Regions from separate parts of the Paenibacillus sp. J31R122 genome, predicted to be linked through region 2. Evidence: predicted binding sites of a transcription regulator. Region 2 holds the regulator's gene; the other holds the start of a gene.

Region 1 (9,082 bases), on a different contig from region 2:
TCAAATTACGGGAACGAATCCGGGATCTACTGCAACCACGTCCTTATTATCATCCTCCCTAGTTTCCGTCTTGACTGTAAACGATTTCATCGTGGTTCATATGTAGTATATGTAACTTTGTATTCATAATAGCATATGCAATTTTTTTAGGTCAATTGGTTTTTTGTAGTTCCAAAAAAAGAAAAAAAAGCCTGAGTGAAGGAATACACCTTCGCCCAGGCCTTTTTGCTTACTTCTGCATCAAATAAGCTCCTTTTACAACTTCAACTGTTTATTGAATAAACGAATCAATCCCTCTTCATCGACCAATTCGGAAAAGTACTGTCCCAAGCAACCGCCCAGTGTCTGTATCTCATCAAAAGACAGCTGCAGACGATCATGAGTCGCATAGTGGGGAATAAGCTCCCTATGGAGCTCGAGTCGTGCAGGCTTGTTCGGTAGTTCAGGCTGAGTCGTCTCCGTCACCCATTTATTCGATGGCAGACTGAACGAATGACGTCGGATGAAGGTCTGACTTTCTTCGGACAGCAGGAAATCCGCGAAACACTTGGCCTCCTCCTTTTGAGCGGACATTGCTCCTACCGCAATGCCAGTGGTCAGAAGCTGCGTGTCATGGGAGCGGGATTTGGGAAGTTGGGCAATATCGAACGGAAACTCTGCATCCCTTAATTGATTCAATCGATAATAGGTTGTGAGAATAACCGAGACCTTTTGCTGCTTGAACAGTTTCTCCGCATCATGCTCCCCGAACGACATCACGAGCGGGAACATCCCCTCTTCATGAATCAGCTCACGAAGAAAGCGCAATAAACTAAGCGCATCCGGGTCGGTGAGTGACAGAAGCCCCTCTTCGTCTCTCTGGAACTTCACTTGATTCTGCAAGAAGAAGATCGGCCAACGCGTATAGGAGGATATGTGAAAGAACAAGCCGAAGCGGTTGGGGGCAGCGACTTTGCCCAGTGCTTCGCGCAGATCCTGCCAATCCCAGCTGCTGTCCGGCTCGAACAGCCGACGCTGCTGGAAATGTTCTTTATTGTAACAAAGCACCACCGGAGAAAAGATAAACGGCCTCACGGCTACTGTTCCCTCATCGGTTGCGAATAAGGCATTCAGGAAAGGATACACCTCTTGCTGAGGAGTAAAATGTTCGAGCACATGCAGATTCTTAAACTCTTGAAAATGTAAATAATCCGTGTGATTCAATGTAATCACGTCCACAATGCCTGATTGCAGCAGCTGTTTCGTGCTTTCTGCCTGAAAGTATGGCAGCTTTAACTGCTCTATCCTGATGGATGGGTGAGCCTTCTCGAACCTTTCAATTAGCTCGCCTATATTCGCTTCCTCATACAGCGAAGGGTAAACGCCGAAGCGAACTACCTTCTGCTGAGGCCTCGCAGCTACCTGGGTGCCAACTCTAGGAAGCTTGATGATGAGCCCTTCCTCTCTCAGCTTCTCCAATATAATGCGTACGGAATTTTTACTGAGTTGGAATTGGTCCGCCAAAGCCGTCTCCGCTGGCAGAAAATCGCCGGGCTTGTAAGTTCCGCTCACAATGTTCTGACGTATGGAACTCAGCAGCTCATTCAATCGATTCTGAAATGTATTTCGGTCCGGTTTAGCCATCTTGCCTGCTCCTTAAAGCATGATTTAAAATCTCTTTTATATTCCTGATAACTCCTGGTTCATATATAGTATACAAAAATGATAGAATGATTACCACAACGCATATTATATAAACCAGAGTCTATCATTTCTCATACTCTCAACGAAGAAGGCTGCTCCTAGCAGATTACTCTGCTTCGGGACAGCCCCCTCATTGCCGTTATACTACTAACCAGTTCCATAACGTTGGCATAAAGCCTCCAACTCGTGGAATGAAACCTTATAGATCGCCATGCTGTTCACATTATATGTTGTTGAGCCTGGTAATTCGAGGAATTTGGAGAAGAACCTCGTCAGAATAAGTAAGCAGGTCAACTCCATCCCTTCCCCTATAAAACGAAAGACGTTGTTTATAGGCGAAAAATTGAAATTGATATCAAAGTGGACCGGTGCAATCCTCCATCAGAATGATCGTCTCTACCCCTAATTACACTTGCTATACCCGCAATTACTGCACTGCTTACAGCCCTCAATATTGATCAATGTAGCGGAGCCGCATGACGGGCAGAGATCGCGCGAGCCCTCTCCTTTCGTTTGAACGCTTGATTCAATTAGCTTTTCTGGAGGTAACTCATCTGCCTGAGAATTCATCCCTAACAATTCAGAACTTTCAATCGCCGCAGCGTGCTCTTCACCGCTCTCCGTATGAATCTCCAATGACTTCGCAACCGCATCAGCGATGGATTCTACACGATTAACACCGAAGCCGATCGCACCCGTGCCTCCTATACCCTTCAAATGCTTAATAAGCAGCTTCACTTTATTGCCATGCTCACCGTAACGCAGAAATAACGAGCAAACTCGGCCTAAAGCTTCTGCCATGGCGAAAACATCCGAACCCGCTTTGCCTACATTTAAGAAAATTTCAGCAGGTGTGCCGTTCAAGTCATTGATTGTTATATATGCCATACCGAAGGGCGTATTGACCTTATAAGTAGCGCCACGTAAAACTTGCGGGCGACGTTTATATTGTTTATCCAGCACTTGATTCGCCCGTAGATTTGAAGCCGTTAGCACCTCTAAGTCAGCGTCATTAGGCTTCTCACTGCTATTTATAACAGGTGAATCTTCCTTCTCTGACCCTTGATCATCTGCCAGCTTCGTATTTTCTTCCGCCGACTCTTCCTTCTTCGTCGACAGCACCTGAACATCACGACTTCCGTCTCTGTAGATCGTTACCCCTTTGCAGCCCAGCTCAAAAGCAAGCTCATATAGTCTGCCTGTCTCTTCCACCGTAAAATCAGCCGGACAATTCGCCGTTTTCGAAATCGAGCTGTCAACCCAGCGCTGTATGGCAGCTTGTACGCGAATATGATCCTCTGCCGACAAGCTCATTGATGTCACATAATAATCCGGTAATTCCTCCCCAGGATGAGCATCCTTCCACTCCGCAGCAATCGGCACATATTGCTTATCAAATCCAAGTCGGCTCTGACGATAATACTCGAATGCAAAATAAGGCTCAATTCCCGTGGACGTGCCGACCATCGTACCTGTACTGCCTGTCGGTGCTTGCGTTATGACTGTAACATTGCGCATTCCGCGTTCCGCAACCGCGTCTCCAATCTCTGGGAACTCATCAATCATATTTTTCATAAAGCCGCTCTGAACATATTTCACCGCATCAAAAGCTTTAAACGAACCTTTCTCCCCAGCAATTTCAGTCGATCCCAAATAGGATTCACGCGCAATAAACGCATACAGCTTATCTAAGAATACTAACGACTCCGGACTGCCATATCGAATTTCTAATTTAATCATCAGCTCCGCAAGCCCCATTGTACCAAGCCCTATACGCCGCTCTAGCTTCTGGTTTTGCTCGTTTTCCTCAAAATGATACGGCGTCTTATCAATTACATTATCGAGGAATCGTACCGACCATCTCGTCACCTTGGCTAGATCATCCCACGCCACATCATGACTTTCCTCATCGTAAAATTTAGATAAGTTGATTGCTGATAAATTGCAAACACCCCAAGCTGGCAAGCCTTGTTCACCACACGGATTCGTACTAATAATCGGGTTAAAATAACAGCTGTTCGACATCTGATTGTAGTATTCCATAAATACGATACCGGGCTCAGCAGATTTCCAAGCGGATTCAATAATCGTCTGCCATACATCACGCGCGCGCACGGTCTTATAGTGAATTACTTTTTTACCAAGTTCTCGCCATTTATCAATATCACCCGTCCATATCTCATCATAATCCACTTCCTTCGTATCCGGAAATACGAGCTCCCAATCCAGATCCTCTTTGACAGCCTTCATAAAAGCATTGCTTACACATACGGATAAGTTGGCATTGGTCACCTGACCCATTGTTTGTTTAATCGTTATGAATTCAAGCACATCCGGATGCCAGTCATTTATCATCAGCATTAATGCTCCGCGACGGCTGCCTCCCTGCTCAATTAGCCCCGTCGCGTAGCTGAACAGTCCGCCCCATGATACCGCACCGCTGGAAGAACCGTTCACGCCGGCAACGATTGCTCTGCGAGGACGAAGCGAAGATAAATTCATTCCTACACCGCCGCCGCGCGCCATAATTTCAGTCATTTCCGTGAGTGTTTGCATAATTCCGCCCCGACTGTCCTTCGGTGAAGGAATGACGTAGCAGTTGAACAACGTCAGCTCCTCGCTTGCTCCTGCACCAGCTGCTATTCGTCCTCCGGGAACTAGCTTCCAATCTTCCAAAATATATTTAAATTTCTCTCGCCATTCCTGCTGCTTATCCTCGGTGACTTCTACGGAAGCCATCGCGCCCGCGAGCCGCTCCCACATCTCTACAGGTGTCTTCTCTATCGTTAGCGTCAACTTCTCAACTGTCGATTCAATGATATCGCCGCTACGCAGCTTCACCGTAACCGCGCTACCTTGTCGCGCCACTACTTCGCCAACTTCCTTTGCAGGGAATTTCGGATCCTCCTTCGTCAGAACAAGTACAACGTCACCGACCTTCGTTTCGTTCGTATCAGCGTTTTTCCAAGCGTATCGATCCAAAAATATTTTTTCGCTCAGTCCTTCTAACCGATTTACTTGTGTTGTTTCCAGCAATATAATTCCTCCTCTATTCACTGCGCACCAAGCCATATGTATCCCAATATATGCTCAAAGCACAATATATTGTGGTCTAAAACAATTATACTACACAACATATTGATATACACATTCATATGTGGCTAAATTTCTAAAGCTTATCCGCTTATACGCCTTCTCTCACGTCTATGCTTGTCCATACTCTATTTTAGAAGGCTTCTTATTATTCTCTAATGAAAAGGCAATACTACATATAACTTATCCCTTATTTTGCGGAAGGAGCTGATCTTAATGTCATTTAATACAACACCACAAGCTGCATCAGCTGAGACAGGTTCAGTTATAGTCAGCCGCAAGCTGCATCCGCTTGTTGATTTACAGTATGATCGTACATGGTTTGAAGAGCTGCAAAATCGTACGACGCGAGGTGGCCCCTGGGACGATTGGACCTTGTATCAGCTTGCGATGGAAGCTGAGCAGTCGAAACGCATTGAAAGCTTCGATCAACTGCAATGCTTACGGACACTTCCGGCATTCGAGCCGATGGCGCATCAAATTAGTACAGCCCGCAAAGTCGTGCACGAAATGGGCGGTCGTGCTATTTTGGCAGATGAAGTCGGTCTAGGCAAAACAATAGAAGCTGGGCTCATCTTAAAAGAGTATATGGTTCGCGGTCTTGCAAAACGGGTATTAATTCTCGTACCTGCATCGCTAGTGCTTCAGTGGGTGCGAGAGCTGAATCAGAAGTTTGGGATATCGGCTGTAGCCCAGAAAAAGGCGCATACTTGGGGATACGATATCGTCGTAGCCTCGATAGATACCGCCAAACGCGACCCGCATCGCGAGCTCGTACTCAGTATCGACTATGATCTAATCATTATCGATGAGGCGCATAAGCTCAAAAATAAAAAAACGACGAATTACCAATTCGCTAATATTTTGCGCAAAAAGTATTGTCTTTTACTCACAGCTACTCCGATCCAAAATGATCTGGACGAGCTATTCAATCTCATTACGCTTCTAAAGCCTGGCCAGCTTGGTGGACAAAGTGAATTTGCCGCGAATTTCGTAGTCGATAAACGTCTGCCTAAAAATGAGGAGCAGCTGCATGAAGCATTATCGGGCGTAATGATCCGCAATCGCCGCGGAGATGGAGGCATTAACTTCACGAAACGTATAGTGAAGAACATTCCGCTTAACCTCTCCGAAGAAGAAAAGGCGCTCTATGACGCAGTCACTGGCTTTGTGAAGGAGCGTTATGACGAGAGCGGCGGTGACATGACAAGCATGCTGTCGCTTGTCACATTGCAGCGTGAGGTTTGCAGCAGCCGCGACGCAGTGTTTCTGACTCTAGTGAATCTCTTCAAAAAAACAGCCGAGGATTCTCCGATGCGTCCGAAGATCTGGGAGCTTGTCGAGAAAATTCGGAGCATTAAAGCGAATACGAAAGCAGAGAAAGCGATGGAGCTTGTCAAGGAAATGGATGACAAGGTCATTATTTTCACCGAATATCGAGCGACTCAAGAATATTTGCTGCAGTTTTTCCGAGCGCAAAATATGATCGCTGTTCCCTACCGCGGCGGCATGAACCGAGGTAAAAAGGATTGGATGATGGATTTGTTTCGCGGTCGAGCTCAAATTCTGATAGCAACAGAAGCCGGAGGCGAAGGTATTAACCTGCAATTTTGCCACCACATGATCAATTTTGATTTGCCATGGAATCCAATGCGAGTGGAGCAGCGAATTGGACGCGTTCACCGTCTAGGTCAAACCGAGGATGTAAAAATTTATAATTTATGCACAATCGGAACGATTGAAGAGCATATCGTCGGTTTGCTGCATGAGAAAATCAACTTATTCGAGCTTGTCATTGGTGAGCTTGATCATATTTTGGAACGCTTTGAAAAAAGTGACGGCTCGATAGAGCAGAGACTTGCTCGGCTGCTGCTGGAAGCCGGTAGCGATAACGAGCTGAAGCAGAAAATTAATCACCTAGGTTCCTCGCTCAGCCGTATTCGCGACGAGGTGAAAACGAGTGAAGTGACGGTAGAGACGGCTCCTAATTTAATTGTTAATTTTGATTCTCTTGGACAAACGGTGGAGGTGCGGCCTTGAACGAGAAACAGGTGCACAAATTTGTAAATCGTTTTTTGGAAGCGACAGAATGTTCTATTTTAGAAAAATCACCATCTCATTTCACAGTTAAACTGTCACCCGCCGCCGATCGGGAGCTAACGAATCGACCTTACTATTGGAGCTTCGTGGATCGGGTAGGCTCAGAGCCCGAAACGATGACCTTCTTATTTGTCACCGACAAGCAAAAATATGATATGACCATTGAACTAGAAACAGCAAAGAAAGCAGAGACTGCCGTAACAGAGGCTGACGCAGCTGCTAATGCTGCGCTCGGGCGTTCACTTGGATTCATACACGGAAGCTTAGCTGCACCTGTACGCGTACCTCGCGAGGATTTATTTTTCGGTGCGCGCAAGCTCGACCAGTTGTTCGATGCCGCCAAGGCGAAGGGTAGTTACGTCTATTTATTCCAAGAACCAGAAAAACGGAGCAGCACGCCATTCAGCTCTACTCCCTATACCGCCTGGCTGGGCGTTAATATGCGAGTCGAGTTTGCCTGTGATCAGAAGCGTGAGGAAATTCATAGCTTTGGTGTTTCACTGGCAACCGGTCAATGTGTCGAGCAATTTTACGACCGATTGTTATCGCATAAGCTGACTCCGCGTCTTCCGGCTAATATTCACATTACGAGAAATGGCATTTCATTCAATAAAGCACTCGGAATCGTGGAGCAAGTATTGGAGCGTAAGCTTAGAGCTTATGATTATAGCTGGGCCGAATCGGCCTCTGCTAGGCTGGAAGATGAGCTTGATCGAGTCAATTCTTATTACGAGCCGCTGATTAATCATGCGACTGAGGAAACAAAGCCTGCAATTCAAGAGCAGTTTACACAGCGACAAGCTGAAATCCGCTGGCAGTATGAGCCTAGAGTGACCTCATCCGCCATAAATTGCGGCATCTTTCATTTGGAAGGCATCGACTGACAAGCATTAGACGATATCTGTTGCCATACGTCAAAAAACGGCGGTATAGTGACCGCCGTTACGCGACAGGTTGCAACAGCCTTCTTAAAGCTTGTCCTATACAATGGAACAGAGGTGATTGAATATGCGAAAACAGTTATTTCGAATAATAACCGCTTGTATACTAAGCACTGTATTACTTTTTTCCAGTGGAATGCAAAATCAGTCAGCAACTGCTGCGATTACAACAAATTTGGAGAAGGCTAATCAATCGATTCAACAGCAAGCCGAACGTTGGGTTAAGGAGCTAGCGGATCAGCCGCAATTTGAGAAGTGGAAGCTCGCAACGCTGGACATTTCCCCTCTCGGTCCTGGCACACATAGCTGGCTCGTCCTTGTTAAACAGAAGGAGCAGGTCGTTGGATATTTGGTCATTAACGCTGTCGATCAGGGCGGGTATCAGTTAGGAGAATACGGCATCGGCAGTGATTCGCCATTTAAAGTACAGACTATGCAGCGTTCAATCAAGCAGCTAGAGCTGCTTAAGCCCGCAAATCAAATAGAAGCTATCTATATTAACCCGCTGCTCGCTGCATGGAAGGTAACAACGAATCAAGAAACCTATTTTACAGATGCTATTACTGGTGAACAGCTTCCTGTGGAGGCAGACGGATGGATTAATGCAAGCAAAATAGAGCACCAATCATCGTCATTAAAGCCATTCCCAACAAAATCGAAGCTATCTAAAAGTGTTACAATAGCTTCCTTTGATCCTTATGGCAAAATGCCTTGGCTTACCAAGGAACCACTCATGCTACAAGCCAACTCATACTCTTCTTTATTGAATAAATTGAATAACAAAGAACAGCTCCGCTACATAGCTGAACTGTTCGATGGACAAATGCTGTATGTGTGGTCCATAACAGGCTACCACAAATGGGACAATGGCATTATTTTTATAGCTCTAGAAAATAATGAAGATGGCTCCGATCGCAGATACTTACCATTTAGTCTATTAATGGATAATGGCGACTTTTACCGGTGACGCTCCGTTCGACCTCGCCACCAAAGTATGACACTTATTGGACCCCAACCAAACCACCGCGTCATCCATGGCTCTCTACTCGCTTTGGCTGACGTTTTTATTTGCTTCCGCTCTTCCCGGGGAGTTTCGATATAAGTGATAAATTGCTCTGTAACATATTTAACATACTCATCGCTTTTTGCCATTTGCTTCACCCTCCATGCTTAAATAAGATATTATAAGGTTGCCCCGTTTTATCCGAATGTAAACATGCATGAGTTCCCCTCAAAACAGCCACGCTAATGTCACACCTAAGTGT
Region 2 (9,082 bases):
GTTTGCGCATGCCGCTTACGATTTCCGTGCGCAGCTTGTCGACCATCGCCTCTAATTTTATTTGGAATGCATTCATTGTTAATTCCTTTCTCATGTATATATAAATGATATTATTCTTTAATATACATCAATAGATACATTCTCTCTTTTCGAGACAGCTTTGTCAACATTCCGCCAATTTGGTTACTTGTAAAAATAAAACGGCTGCGGATTCTATCGTTAGATCTCACAGTTACCTCAGTGATCCAACCTCCATACGCATTTCATGACAAGTTGACTCTCGATTAATTCTGCGGTCAGCTCTCCGTTCATTTTGACCATTAGACTTTTGGCAATTGCTAATCCGAGCCCAGTTCCTTTACCCGATCGGGAGCGGTCGGCCGTATAAAATCGATCGAACAGATTGTTCAGATCGCTTAGCTTCAAGTGATTAGCTTGGTTGCGGATAGACAATACAACCGTCGATTGTTGCTTCTCCATATTGATCCAGATTGGCCCATCGGAATGATGGATCGCATTTGTTATCAAATTCTCGATTACACGCTTTATGGCAGATTCATCTGAAGTCAAGAGGAGCTTTTCTTCGGCAAGCTGAATAACTGCTTCCCCTTTGCGTTCGTTAAATTTGTCGTAGAACCCCAGTAAGATTTCAGGGACCAAAACGTTCATGTTTACCTTTTCCGTTTTTAACTCGTAATCCATAGATTCGATGACTGATATTTCAAAAAAATCGTTTAGCAATACTTGCAGCCTTTTCGTTCGACTTTTGGCGATCGATACATATTCTTGTCTCTCTTCATCGGTTACTTGATCCGATTCTAAGAGCTGAATATATCCGAGAACGGAGGTTAATGGCGTACGCAGGTCGTGAGAAATATGGGATATACTCTGTTTCAGCTCGTACTCCGTCCGTCTTCTAAGCGCTTTGGCATCCTTAACCAAATCCATAAGGTTGTTTATTTCGTTAGCCAGTTGTTCTAGATCGCGTTCAAAAAATTGAAGATCAACTTTTTTTTCGGTTAACCCCTGATTGTAGGCGTATAGTTGATGATGAATTCGTTTCATTTCTTTCTTCAATAAATACAAGCGGATGAGTGCAGCAACAGCCAGAAAGCCTACAGCCACAACCAAATAAATCAACATGCTCTCACCCGCTTCTCTAGTTACTTAATTTCTTTGCGTCGATATACCCATGCGCTCAAGATCCCGAAACAGACAAATGTAATAATCGGGATTATGATCATCCGAAGTAATAGACTACTGTCAGGGGAAACAGTTCCTATATCATATAGTAGCTTAAACACCGTATAGCTATATATCGTTTGAATAAATGAAATATAATTACCCAATACAGTAAAGAGCATGTCGATGAATAGGAAGAACACCATCGTAAAAGCAATCGTTTTACCACTTTCCGCCATGAGAGTCGCAATCAATGTGGCTATCGATGCTAATGCTGCTACGCAAAGAACAAGCAATCCAAACGTTCTTAAGAAATATAGAGATGTCGATTCATCGGGCAGCTCCCCGAAACCGGACAGCAACGTTGCAACGATACAATTGATTACGGGAAACAGCAGGCCAAGAATAACGGAACCCAGTGCGTACACAAGTTGTTTCGCAGCGATAATCCTTCCTCTACTATTACCGCTAGAAGCGATACTTTTCATCACGCCGGTCGTATATTCGCTAGATATAAAGAAACCGGCAAGCACGCACATCCCAATGATCATAATATAATTTCCCAAAAGCGCGCTTTTCCACATTTCTATCCCGGTAGCCGGATATTCCCCATCCATCGTGTGGTCGATGTATTGAAAGATGGACCAAAATAAAGCGGAGGCCGAGATAATCAATATGAGCGCCCGGAACGACCGATCCTTGCGTAGTTTATACCATTCCGATTGGATGAGGTTATTCATTCCACTCCCCCCCCAATTCGGCCCGTAAAGTACGCTTCCAAATCTTCGCCCATGGGCATAAATTGTTCGATAATCAGTCCAGCCGTCGTTAGCGCCACGGAAACTTTGCCAGGAGTATCTACGTAACTGTACAGTTTGATCGTCCCGTCCGGCAATACTTCAAATTGGGAGGCACCCAATTCCCCTTCAATAACGGCCGCCGCCTTCGCGGCATCATTCACCTTAATATGCAGGTAGTGCTGGCATTTCTCATTAAGTTCATTAGCAGACAATTGCTCCAGTAATTCCCCTTTATGAATAATGCCAAAATGGGTGGCCAACAGATGAAGCTCACTTAAGATATGACTTGATATTAAAATGGTAATTCCATTTTCCCGATTGAGCTTTTTGAGGAGCTCCCTCATTTCGACGACCCCCATCGGGTCCAAGCCATTCGTCGGTTCGTCTAGAATCAGAAATTCCGGATCTCCAAGAAGAGCAATCGCGAGTCCTAGCCGCTGCTTCATTCCTAATGAGAAGTTTTTCGTTTTCTTCTTGCCCGTACTTTGCAGACCGACCAAAGACAGTGTTTTCTCGATGCACGCTTTGCCCGGGATTCCCCGTAGAAGCCTATGGGTGTCCAAATTTTCTCTAGCCGTCATATTCGGATATAAAGCCGGACTTTCGATGATCGAGCCCATTCGTTTTCTAGCTTCGCTCAGATCCTGTGCATCCCTCTTGCCGAACAATTCGATGGAACCGTCTGTCGGGGAAGCCAGCCCGCTGACGATACGGATCATCGTTGATTTACCTGCACCGTTCTGTCCGATAAAACCGTAAATCGCACCTTTTTTGATGGACAGATTCACTCGATTAAGCGCATAGTCCATCTTGTAGACCTTGGTTAAATGATCGGTCTTCAGTACATATTCACTCATCGTCTCACTACCTCTCTCTGGGATAGCTTCATTATCGGAGGCAAAGCATAAGCGATCATAAAGGGATTATTAAGAAAACATTAAGTTGTTATTTGAGCCGGTATCCCATCCCCCATAACGTTTCTATATAATCTTCTTCGGGATTTACTTTGGATAGTTTATTTCGTAAATTGCTCATATGGACGATAATCGTATTGTCATCCCCCACAAAGGTATCCTCCCATACGCTCTCGAATAAATTTGCCTTAGAGAACACTTTCTTCGGATAGGACATGAAAAGCTCGAGAATAGCAAACTCCCTTGCCGTCAGCATCACTTCCGATTGGTTGATCGTTACGGTCTTTGTATCCTTGTTTAAACTAATGTCTTTATACTGGATTTGATCGCTGGGAGCCTTGCTGATCAATCGGCTGTACCTTCTTAAATGGGAGTCGATTCTAGCTGACACTTCTTCGATATCGAATGGCTTCGTTATATAATCATCCGCGCCGATGCGTAGAGTGGTTACTTTCGTCTGCTGTTCTTCATTAGCTGAAATGACGATAACAGGAGTCGGATTCTTTTCGTTTATTTTTATAAGAAGCTCCTCTCCCGTCAGGCCGGGAAGCATCAAATCAAGCAGTATCATATCCCATTCCTGTCTTTCCAGATAGATCATAGCTTCCGTCCCGGAATACGCGGGCAGAGGAGAATAACCGCTTTTCTTTAAGATTTTGCACAACAGTTGGTTGATGTCACTATCGTCTTCAACTACCAAAATGTGTGTCGTTCTATCCAACATTCTCACCTACTATCTGTAATATTAGAAAGATACTTTCGACAGGAAGTGTTAAAAGCCCTTTTGAATCGATTAAGTACAAATTGATCATAAATTTACTTCTCTAAAAAATCAAACCGTATCCCTTAAATTAACCACCAACTCCCACCTGCTTTACTACTATTTGTGATGAGGTTCGCCACAATTGATTTTGAACTATTCTGCCCGTTAATGAAGCATCGTCAGTCTAACACTTTATTTTCCAGCCTAGAACTTTATCTTCTTCTGACAGTAAGCAAGAAGTGTAGCAGTGAAAACTATTATCATTGACATTCACCGTGAAAGAATAATCTTACTTTCAGTTACAATACTAGATGTCTGCTCCCATCATTTAAACGCGAATAATATACTTTCTATCCATGCATTTCCCAACAACGGTCCGAGTCCGAGATACGAGCGAAGAAACAACAAAGATTACGTCCCCAATTCGTCCCCAAGATTATCAATGTGGGATCGTAAGTTATTGTAATCTTAAACAAAAAAAACCTTGCTACGCAAGGGCTTGAGTCGTTTATGGTTGGTAGAGCCTAGGGGGATACAGCTCGTCAAACTCGCTTACCCACTATGGGATGTCCGAATCTTGATCCAATTGCTGACGAAGTTTATTCAACGGGGACTTTTAGCGGTAGATTCAGACGCCGTGCTCCTCCACTAGATGCATTTCCTTCGAAGCCCATTCACTTCATTATGTCCGCGCGGACTGAACCCCGGGTTCGCCCCCTGGGCAATCCACCAAATAAACAGAAAACCACGTCCAGAGGACGTGGTTTGAATTGTTTATTTGGTGGAGCCTAGGGGGATCGAACCCCTGACCTCATCGCTGCCAGCGATGCGCTCTCCCAGCTGAGCTAAGGCCCCAAATGACGACAAAGCTGATATTATCACATGATCGCCAAAACTGTCAATCTTTATCTGTTGGACTGCTCAGTGGTTCCTTGGAGAGCAGACTGTTGAGCTCTTTCATAAACATTTCGATATCTTTGAATTGGCGATATACGGATGCGAAGCGAACATAGGCTACCTCATCAACTGGATAGAGCTCATTCATTACGATCGCCCCAATTTCACTGCTATCTACCTCGGCTAGAGCTGTTGTTCGAAGCTCCTTCTCTACCTCGGAGACGATAACCTCGAGACGCTCGGCCGGTACAGGGCGCTTCTCACAGGCGCGAATGAGTCCGCGCAAAATTTTATCGCGGCTGAATTCTTCGCGGCTGCCATCTTTTTTGATGACGATTAGTGGTGTCTCCTCAATCATTTCGAAAGTCGTGAAGCGTCGGCTGCACTTCTCGCATTCACGTCGGCGGCGGATAGACTTGTTTTCGTTGGCCGGTCTGGAGTCTAATACTTTGGTTCCGGCATAGTCACAGATTGGGCATTTCATGGTGCTCCATTGCCTCCTTTCTCAATCAAACGATCATTTTCAAAGCTTTTTTTTAACCTAATCTTTTTTCCAGACAATTCCTGTAATGAACTTTTGATTTTCGCACATAATACATTTACCAACCGCAAGGAGGTGAACATACATGAGCGCATCACGCAGCAGTAACCAATTGGTTGTTCCACAAGCTACAGCAGCACTTGACCAAATGAAATATGAAGTGGCTCAAGAGCTAGGAATCTCTATGCCGCAAGACGGCTACTTCGGTAACATGGCTACAAAAGACGCAGGCTCCATCGGGGGATCTATCACCCGTCGTCTAGTACAAATCGCTGAGCAATCACTTGCCGGCGGAGCACGTTAATGATTTATTAAAAGTTGTATGAATATCTGTAGCTTTGGCTGGGCCCGTTCAAGAAGAGATGGGCCTCCAAGGCTTCAACTTATGTTCACTCGTTATCACTCATTAGAAACTAGGATAGAGACCTTTGTACTTATTATAATAATAAATGACTCTATGTACATAGTGCCTTGTTTCTCCGAATGGAATTTGATCTACTGTTTTTAGCTTTCCGTCCCATACACCCGAGTCAAGCCATTTGCGAACATTGCCTGGCCCCGCATTATAAGCGGCAATTGCGGCAATTGGATTTTGATCAAATTGCTGATGCAATGATTTTAAATACCAGGTTCCAACCTCGATATTTACATCAGCGCGATGTCGCAGTTTATCCTCTGTTACTTCCTTGAATCCTGCCCTTTGAACGACCCATTTGGCCGTCTCCGGCATAATTTGCATTAAACCAAGTGCACCCTTCTTCGAATCCTTACCTGTCTTATAGTTCGTTTCACTACGTATAATGGCAGCGACCAAATGAGGCTCCACACCATAATTCGATGCGCTTGCACGTATATCGTCCTTATAATAGATCGGGTACATCATCGTTGCGAGCCAGTCCGACTTCAGAAATAATATCGTTAATAGGCCGATCAACAACACAAGAAATACTCTCTTCTTAAACAATATTCTCATGTTAAGCCCTGGTCTTTCCAAAATTGATCAATTTGCCGTCTAGTCTCATCCAGTGTTCCGTTGTTATCAATTACCCAGTCCGCGAGCTCACGCTTTTGTTCGATATTCATTTGTAGAGAAACTCGCCGCTCTGCTTCCGCCACAGTAAGTGAGTTTCGCTCGATAAGTCGTGCGATCTGGGTCTCCTCAGGCACATAAACCACCATTATACCTTCATACAAATGCTGCTGCTTCGTTTCATAAAGGAGCGGCACATCCGCAACAATAAGACGTTCCGGATACTGCTCCGCGTATGTATGAATGCGCTGCTGCATGCTAGCTCGAATGGCTGGGTGAGTAATTGCTTCCAATTGCGCTAAGGACGCTTTGTCCTGAAACACGATCTCGCCAAGCGCTTTACGGTTAAGTGATCCATCCGGCAGCAATACTGCTTGTCCGAACAGAGAGGCGATAGCCTCCAGCGCCGACTCTCCGGGAAGTACGACCTCCCGCGCGACTTGATCGGCATCGACCAGCAGCGCACCGCGTTCGACAAGCATTTTTGCGATTGTGCTTTTTCCGCTTGCAATACCGCCGGTTAATCCGATTATCATCTTATTCACCTCTACTTATAACAACTTCATGATCCCCATCATGATCAATAATATGCCTGGCAAAAAAGATAATGCTTGCATTCCTTTCCAAGAAGAGAAACGAAACCCGAAACGGATCCCTCCGACTAGAAAAATAGCGCTCGCTGCAGTTATCGTTAACGCGGTCAGCAAGGCAGGCAAACCGATCATTGCCGCACCAAGCCCCGCGCCAAACGCATCAAGTGACAATGCAACTCCGAGCATAACCGCTTCCGATGCGGAGATCGTTCCCGATTTGTCCACGTCAGCCGCTTGTGGCGTTCGCAATATTTGAATGACAAGTCCTAGACGCTTCAGTTCCACCATGACGATTAGTGCTGTATTCGCAATGTCGTCAATTGGTGATATCTCCTGCGTGACTGGAGCTGAGCCGCTATTATCCGCCCTTGCTTCATTACGCTCACCGGTTTCATCATTTTGACGCCCGCGTTTTAGCTGATACAGTGCCCAACAGCCAATAATAATAAGGACGCAAGCACCAATCAGCCGTGCAGTAAATTCGGGTAAATATCCGGTTAACCAGCCGCCAACCTGCATCGATAGCCAAATAATGAAGCCCGAGCAGCAAGCAATAATGAACACCGACAAAAACGGAATACGGATACGCCTTAGACCGTACGTTACTCCTACGCCAAAACCATCCAAGCTAACGGCAAAAGCTAAAACTAACAGTGACGCTAAATGCGCGAACAATCGTAAGTCCCTCCCCGCACAGCGACAGCCTCGTGCATCCCAAGCGTAAACGGCTGGAGCCGTCCCATGGCGGCGTGAGCTCGTTTCGCGATGAAATATAGGCTGAGTATAAGGGTGAAACTTATACTTACCTATATTTCAAGCAGGCTATTGCACTAGACATCCGCCTATTGCTCATAATACGGATATCATATGCGGAGAGTTAATGACGGTGCATAGCGCCGCCGATCTGAAACTACAGTTTCCTTACTTAGAGCTTCTCAATGGCTGGCATTTGCTGCAAATATGCGTGCCTCTGCCTGCCACCGTAAACTTCTCGATCGGTTTAGAACAGGAAGGACAAGGCTCGTCCTTCCTGCCGTATACGAGCAGCTGATGCTGGAACATTCCCATCTCGCCTTGCCCGTTCACATAGGATTTAATAGACGAGCCGCCTGCCTCTACAGCACGACCAAGTGTTTGACAGATAGATTCGAACAGTCTCTTCCACTCAACCGGTCTTAAAGTGTCTGGGGTCCGCTCCGGATGAATTCGCGCTTGAAACAACGCTTCATCCACATATATATTTCCTAGCCCCACGATATGCTCTTGATTGAGCAGCAAGGGCTTAATGCGAGTCGTCCGATGTGCCAGCTTATTCCGCAAAACCTCCATTGTGAATGCAGGCTCCAGCGGTTCAATTCCCAGCTTATTAAGCGGAGGAAGGTCTAGCTCTTCTCCCTTTAGAAACAAGTGCATCGTGCCGAATTGACGTACATCCTTGTAGCGTAAATCCGTACCATCTTCAAAATGAAATAGTACATGCGTATGTCGTTCAATTGGCTCGTCCGATTGAAACACGCCGTACCTGCCTTCCATTCGCAAATGGGATACGATAACGAGATCATCCAATATGATTCTCAGAAATTTGCCGCGACGCTCAACCGTTTCAATCCTTTGTCCGATAAGTGCATCCGCAAACTGTTCCGGTTCTGCAGGGCGCTGTATAATACGCGGTAATCCGACGGTTACTGCTTTTATCCGTTTACCAGCTACTAATTCAACTAATGTTCTTTTTACCGTTTCTACCTCTGGCAATTCAGGCATTTCTCTTCACCTCAACTACCATTATAACCGAAAAGGACTACTTAAGCGTTACTTTGCTTCATACCAATTTGCACCGTAGCTGACATCAGCTTTGAGAGGCACATCAAGCTTCAAAGCTGCGGACATGACATCCGGAAGCAACGACTTCATAAGCTCTAATTCATCCTCCGGCACTTCAAACACGAGCTCATCATGAACTTGCAGGAGCATACGGCTCCGCAGCTTGCGTTCGCGCAGGGCATGATCCATATGCACCATTGCCAGCTTGATAATATCAGCAGCTGTTCCTTGAATCGGCGTATTCATAGCGGTACGTTCCGCAAACGAACGAATGTTAAAGTTAGAGGCTTTAATATCCGGCAAATAACGTCTACGCCCAAGCAATGTCGTAACATATCCATCCTTGCGCGCCTCTGCTACAACATCATCCATAAATTTGCGCACACCTTTGAATACTTCAAAATATTGCTCTATAAAATGTGACGCTTCCTTACGTGTGATGCCTAGATTTTGCGATAGACCAAAATCACTTATTCCGTAGACAATTCCGAAGTTTACGGCTTTGGCTTGTCGGCGCATGTTGGAATCAACCTGCTCCGCC

The links. The regulator NrdR, encoded in region 2, represses ribonucleotide reductase genes. The targets are predictions, from matches to a motif close to AACACNATATATNGTGTT.
Region 1: the regulator NrdR is predicted to act here: its motif matches at 4,778-4,795, upstream of AC0YN7_RS02135 (adenosylcobalamin-dependent ribonucleoside-diphosphate reductase).

What each region holds. Positions count from the first base shown of each region.
Region 1 covers NZ_JBWDNM010000001.1:557,168-566,249, reverse strand. Annotated here, with positions in the region: gene AC0YN7_RS02140 (extracellular solute-binding protein) at 256-1,623, opposite strand; gene AC0YN7_RS02135 (adenosylcobalamin-dependent ribonucleoside-diphosphate reductase) at 2,086-4,716, opposite strand; gene AC0YN7_RS02130 (DEAD/DEAH box helicase) at 4,993-6,816, shown strand; gene AC0YN7_RS02125 (YqhG family protein) at 6,813-7,760, shown strand; gene AC0YN7_RS02120 (hypothetical protein) at 7,885-8,784, shown strand; gene AC0YN7_RS02115 (YqzE family protein) at 8,775-8,969, opposite strand.
Region 2 covers NZ_JBWDNM010000003.1:114,872-123,953, reverse strand. Annotated here, with positions in the region: gene AC0YN7_RS06885 (ABC transporter substrate-binding protein) at 1-76, opposite strand, end outside; gene AC0YN7_RS06880 (sensor histidine kinase) at 238-1,143, opposite strand; gene AC0YN7_RS06875 (ABC transporter permease) at 1,164-1,922, opposite strand; gene AC0YN7_RS06870 (ABC transporter ATP-binding protein) at 1,919-2,839, opposite strand; gene AC0YN7_RS06865 (response regulator transcription factor) at 2,928-3,617, opposite strand; tRNA gene AC0YN7_RS06860 (tRNA-Ala) at 4,439-4,514, opposite strand; gene nrdR (transcriptional regulator NrdR) at 4,558-5,040, opposite strand; gene AC0YN7_RS06850 (small, acid-soluble spore protein, alpha/beta type) at 5,183-5,401, shown strand; gene AC0YN7_RS06845 (lytic transglycosylase domain-containing protein) at 5,504-6,070, opposite strand; gene coaE (dephospho-CoA kinase) at 6,067-6,663, opposite strand; gene AC0YN7_RS06835 (MntP/YtaF family protein) at 6,679-7,395, opposite strand; gene mutM (DNA-formamidopyrimidine glycosylase) at 7,642-8,481, opposite strand; gene polA (DNA polymerase I) at 8,530-9,082, opposite strand, start outside.